2 regions of the Alkalibacterium sp. m-11 genome follow, and region 1 is predicted to be linked to the other one. Evidence: predicted binding sites of a transcription regulator. Region 1 holds the regulator's gene; the other holds the start of a gene.

Evidence for each region. The regulator Rex, encoded in region 1, represses fermentation and respiration genes when NADH is low (regulators of the CRP and FNR family bind a similar motif). The targets are predictions, from matches to a motif close to TTGTGAANTANTTCACAA.
Region 2: a site for Rex is predicted at 1,245-1,262, ahead of ACYQ2O_RS08315 (iron-containing alcohol dehydrogenase). Genes of this name have one in related genera too.

Annotation. Positions count from the first base shown of each region.
Region 1 is NZ_BAAGIR010000015.1:24,764-27,898, forward strand. It holds gene ACYQ2O_RS03295 (ABC-F family ATP-binding cassette domain-containing protein) at 1-667, opposite strand, end outside; gene ACYQ2O_RS03300 (redox-sensing transcriptional repressor Rex) at 1,032-1,727, shown strand; gene ACYQ2O_RS03305 (DUF4305 domain-containing protein) at 1,783-1,992, opposite strand; gene ACYQ2O_RS03310 (CPBP family intramembrane glutamic endopeptidase) at 2,022-2,684, opposite strand; gene groES (co-chaperone GroES) at 2,918-3,135, shown strand, end outside.
Region 2 is NZ_BAAGIR010000077.1:5,535-8,669, forward strand. It holds partial or broken gene dhaK (dihydroxyacetone kinase subunit DhaK) at 1-324, shown strand, start outside; gene ACYQ2O_RS08310 (MIP/aquaporin family protein) at 427-1,149, shown strand; gene ACYQ2O_RS08315 (iron-containing alcohol dehydrogenase) at 1,288-2,439, shown strand; gene ACYQ2O_RS08320 (ECF transporter S component) at 2,543-3,127, shown strand; gene ACYQ2O_RS08325 (DUF4430 domain-containing protein) at 3,120-3,135, shown strand, end outside.

The DNA of each region.
Region 1 (3,135 bases):
GGTCATGGGAAACGATGAGAAGGGACTTGGAATAATTCTGGAGGTAACTTTCCAGCCAGGATAATGTATCGATATCCAAGTGGTTGGTCGGCTCATCTAAAATAAGAAGGTCCTTTTTCTCAAGAAGAAGTTTGGCCAGCGCAAGTCGGGTTTTCTGCCCCCCTGACAAATTTGCTATAGGTGTATCATAATCTTCCGGGTAATATCGGAAGCCATGAAGTACTGAACGGATCTCGCTTTCGATGCCATAGCCGTTATGCTGCCTGAACGACTGCTGCAGAAAATCATACCTGGACAAAAGATCCGTATAGCTATCAGACTGCTTATCGATAGAATCATCACTTAATTTATGCTCGATAGCATGCATTTCTCTTTCTATCTGTTTAATAGGTTCGGTTAGTTTATCCATCTCTTCCCAGATAGTCAGATCAGATTCCAGACCGGTATGCTGATCAAGATAGCCGATAGTACAGTTTTTTTTCTTATGAACGGTGCCTTCATCCGGTTCTTCTCTTCCAGAAAGGATGTTAAGAAGGGTCGTTTTACCGGCACCATTTCTACCCACCAGACCAATTCTGGCATTTTCCTTTATTTCCATGCTAACATTATCGAAAAGTGTTTCAGCACCGAAATGTCTTGCTATTTTTTGCGTGTGTAAAAGTATCATACTATTCCTCATTTTCTAACCTAGTCATCTGTCAATATCTAACAGTTTAGCATACAGGAGCAGGAATAAACTAGTCTAATTGAAAAACCTGCAAGGCTCAGACAGAGGACGATTTAGGCTTGTTCCCTTTTTTACATTCTCCGAAACTTGTTCAATAATAAACGATTAATTATTGAATATTATTGAAATATTTAACAAATTCAGACCCGATTTACTTTATTTTACTGGGATTAGTGGTATAATATAAAATGGTATCCTATGTAAGTTTGTGAATACACAAGGTAAGAAAAGATACACCTTTGGAAAAGTTTGATAAGATCCAGAGAAGCTGTTTATTAAATGAATTGAGACGAGGAGAATGACAATGGCTGATAAGAAAATCCCGAAAGCTACTGCACGCAGACTGCCATTATATTACCGCTATTTGCGTTTCCTATACGAGGCAGGTAAAGAACGTGTGTCATCAGCTAAATTAAGTGAAGCAGTTAAAGTGGATAGTGCAACAATCAGACGTGATTTCTCGTATTTCGGAGCTTTAGGTAAAAGAGGCTACGGGTACGATGTAGAAGCTTTAATGAATTTTTTCAGTAAAACACTGAATCAGGACCGTTTGACCAATGTTGCATTGAGTGGTGTCGGTAACCTTGGACAAGCCTTGCTAAACTATAATTTTCGCAGAAACAACAATATCCGTATCAGTGCCGGATTTGATGTGAAAGATGATTTGATTGGAACGATCCACCAGGGCGTACCTATTTACGATATCAATGAAATGGTCGATCAGCTTGAAATGCAGCAGATCGATGTAGCTATTCTCACGGTACCTTCTGAAATAGCTCAGGAGATGGCGGATAAACTGGTCAAAGGCGGAGTTAGAGGTATTATGAACTTCACCCCAATCCGTGTGACTGTGCCAAAAGAAGTCAGAGTACACAACGTTGACCTGACAAACGAATTGCAGACACTGATTTACTTCATCAATTATTACCAGGACTTTGATCAGAAGACTGAACCTGAAGAAGATGACAATCCCTTAAACGACTTATTTTATAATGAATAAAAAGAAAATCTTCAAAGCTGACCTTGATTGGGTCTGTAAGCTTTGAAGATTTTTTTTATTTGCTGTTATTTTTACTTTTTTTGATGCGAAGATACGCTGCAGCCATTCTTGTACCCTGTACAAAGTCTTTTGTAGCGAAGAGAGCAAATAAGAAAGAGAAAAAACCCCATCCACTGCTGTCGACTGAATCGATCGTAAAGAACATGAACAACAGGAAGAAAATATACTTAAATGCAATTTGAAACATGATTTGTTTTTCTGTCATTATAAATCCTTTCTACACTACTCGTCTTTTTAAGAAAAGTACAAGTTGATCAGGACAGCTGCCACATTCATCAGACAATGTGCCAGAATTGGTGTCCATATGTTTTTAGTTTTAAAGTACAACCAGGCAAAGACCAGTCCCATTGAAGAATACACTAGGAGCAGACCGTCAAAGTGAATGAATGCAAAGAGCAGTGAACTTATGACTGCAGCTCCAATGCCGCCAATCCGATCAATCAGAAGACCAAAAATTGCTTTTCTGAAAACAAATTCCTCCATTACTGGCCCTGCTACTCCAACTAGGAGAAGAAAGAACGGATAATTTCTAACCACTTCCATCAGAAACTGAGTGTTTTCAGACTCCATAGAAGAGCCCAGAAAGTTTACTTCAATAATACTTGCGAAGGACTGCACGACTATAGCGATAAACATCCCGATCAGCCCCCATAAGAGAATTCTGACAGGATTATGACTGAAACGCTCTTCGAATTCAAATCTCATCTGCTTTCTTCTCTCAATCACGATCATGCCTATAGCGCCTATTGCAAACAGCACCATGGAAGGGAGAAGAAACCCAACAATCCCTATGTCTTCAGGTAAGAAGAGAGGGATCACAGCAGAAACAAGCTGTACGGCAAGAAACAGGCTGATCATGTTAATAGCCGCTTTTTTATTAATATCATTAACTGACATGTTGTTCATCCTTTAATTGGTATTCCCACAATATATAGTAATTTAACACAAAAACCAGCCGTTTTCCACCGGGTAAATTTTTCAAAAAAAATTAAAGTTAGGACTTGCAAGAAATCACAGTTTTGAATATACTAGGTAATGTAGTTAGCACTCGGAGGTCGAGAGTGCTAACACTCACATCTCACTATATCTTTAGTGAAAAATTAAAACTACTATTTTGGAGGGATTGCATCATGTTAAAACCTTTAGGAAATCGTGTACTTCTTGAAGTGAAGAAAGAAGAAGAGAAAACTGCAAGCGGATTAGTTTTACCTGATTCAGCAAAAGAGAAGCCGCAGTCAGCAGTGGTTGTAGCTGTTGGAGACGGAAAACTTCTTGATAACGGAAGCCGAGCTGACGTATCAGTTTCTGTCGGCGATCAGGTTATCTTTGAAAAGTATGCCGGTTCTGA
Region 2 (3,135 bases), on a different contig from region 1:
ATGATGGCTTCTGCTGTTAAAGGGATACAGGACACTGGAGAGCGATCCTTCGGAAAAGGTGCAGATATTGGCGATAAAACACTCATTGATGCATTGATTCCTTGCCAAAAAGCATTAGCTGAAAGTGCACAAAACAATGAGACGTTCAAAGAAGCGTTTAAGAGTGGAGCAGCTGCTGCTGTTGAAGGAGCCGAAAAAACTAAAGATACCGTGGCTCACATGGGTCGAGCGGGTACAGTTGGGGAGCGAAGCATTGGACATCCAGATGCTGGGGCATATGCTTTAGGCGTTATCTTCACCGAACTGTCCGAATCAGTTAAATAAGATAAACTTAGGGTATTGTGCTTAAAAAAGCCATTAAAGTAAGGGCTGAGTTCAAAGTGAGAACTGTGTACGTAACTCAGCCCAGAATAAGGAGGCGACAAATTGGAAACAACTTTAACACAACAGCTGCTAGGAGAATATCTAGGGACCTTGATTTTAATCCTTCTTGGGGATGGCGCAGTTGCAGCAAGTGTTTTAAAAAAGACAAAATCTTACGACACTGGCTGGCTGATGATTACTATAGGATGGGGACTGGCAGTGGCTATTGCTGTATATGCAGTTGGCTGGTTATCGCCGGCTCATATCAATCCTGCAGTGACAGTTGGTATGGCCGTTGCTGGAGAAATCGGATGGGGGTCAGTTATTCCTTACATCATCGCACAAGTTGCTGGAGGGTTTACAGGAGCCATCTTAGTTTGGATTCATTACAAGATGCACTTTGATGCCACGTCTGACCAAGGTGCTATATTAGCCGTCTTCTCAACAGGCCCGGCTATTAAAGGTGAAAAATGGAATATACTATCCGAAATTATTGCAACAATTGTACTGGTTTTCTCTTTACTGGCATTTACGCAAGGTGAGTTTACAGAAGGATTGAATCCTTTAATTGTGGGCCTGCTTATTGTGGCTATTGGTATTTCTCTAGGGGGAACAACCGGCTATGCTATTAATCCAGCTCGAGATTTCGGGCCGAGATTAGCCCATCAAGCCTTACCGATAAAAAACAAAGGAAGTTCAGAATGGCATTATGCATGGATTCCTATTGTGGGGCCACTTGTCGGTGGCGCACTGGGTGCTCTGCTGTACCTGGCAATCTCTTTATAAAAAAAGACTATCAACGGATAGATCTCAGGCAGTAATTTTTGACACATGGGGTAATCTGTCCGTTTTGTTTAAAACGTTATCATTATATTATTAGTTTGTGAACAATAACACAAATACTATACAAAGGAGAGAATTAGAATGTTTGATTATTTTTTACCGACAACAAACTATTTTGGAAGAGGTTCAGTTAAGGTCGTAGGAGAAAAAGCAAAGTTGTTAGGTGGAACTAAAGTATTAGTAGTAACCGATGGATTTTTAAGCCAACTTTCAGGAGGGCCTGTCGAGCATGTGCTTGAGTTACTGAAAGCAGAAGGAATCGAATCAGTTATATACGATAAAGTAGAGCCGAATCCTAAAGATACAAATGTTTCTGATGGATTGAAAATCTATCAGGAAGAAAAGTGTGACATGATTATCACGGTTGGAGGAGGCAGTCCTCATGATTGTGGGAAAGGTATTGGGATTGCAGCGACACATGAAGGTGACTTGTATGATTACGCCGGAATTGACACGCTGGAAAATCCATTGCCTCCAATTATTGCAGTGAATACAACAGCTGGAACAGCAAGTGAGATCACTCGTCATGCTGTTATTACAAATACAGAACTTAAAATTAAGTATGTCATTGTGAGCTGGAGAAACACTCCGCTTGTTTCAATTAATGATCCACTGCTTATGCTGGGTAAACCAGCAGCATTAACAGCTGCAACAGGTATGGATGCCTTGACTCATGCTGTTGAATCATATATTACTCTAGGGGCTAATCCGGTTACAGATGCTGCAGCAATCCAGGCAATGAAACTTATCTCAAACAATTTGCGTCAAGCTGTTGCCAATGGGCAGAATATAGAAGCCAGAGAGAATATGGCTCATGCATCGTTATTAGCTGGAATGGCATTCAACAATTCGGGTCTAGGGTATGTTCACGCAATGGCTCACCAACTTGGAGGTTTGTATGATATGCCTCACGGTGTCGCTAATGCAGTACTGTTGCCACACGTTGCGAGATACAACCTTATTTCCAATCCTAAGAAATATGCAGATATGGCAAGTTTTCTGGGAGAAAACATTGAAGGTTTGTCCGTGATGGAAGCAGCAGATAAAACAATTGAAGCATTAAGAAGATTATCTTCAGATGTGGGCATTCCTACAGGACTAAAAGAGCTAGGTGTAAAAGAAGAAGACTTTGAATACATGGCAGAAATGGCCTTGAAAGATGGAAATGCAGGAACAAATCCGATTTCTGGAACAAAAGAAGACATTATTAAAATCTTTAAAGAAGCAATGTAAATACAATAAACGACTCGACCACTTTTTTTAAAGGTGGTCGAATCGTTTTAACAAAATGGTACACATATAAGAGCACGAAACATAGCTAAAGGAGGATCAGACGGTGGGGCTCAGTGAAATAAATAATGATTCTGGGCATTCAATAGGAAGAACCTATGCATTGACTCGTACAGCTTTATTTACAGCACTAGTGACACTGGGAAGACTAGGCTTCGCTTTTTTACCTAATGTACAGCCTATGACGGTGCTTGTCGTCTGCATCACCTTGTACTATGGCTGGAAGACAGGATTAGCGGTCTCAGTTTTGTCTGTACTATTGAGCAATATATATCTTGGAATGGGCCCATGGACTGTAGCTCAGATTATTGCATTTTCTATATTAGTGGGCTTGACCAATCTATTAAGGAATAAGCACCATAAAATGCCATTAGCAGTACTACAGTTATTTGCAGGTTTGTTGGGCATGCTCTACGGATTAATTATATCCGTGGTTCAGGCTCCATTTTTCGGTTGGAATATACTAGTGCCGTATTATTTATCGGGATTATTTTTCGACATTATGCATGCAGGAGGAAATATCGTATTTTTAGCGATTTTATATCCTCTGACAATGAATCTATTTTGCCGCATGGATGCAAAAAGAACATTTATGAAAAATAAAGGTAATAAAGGAGAAAAAAATGAATAAGAAAACAA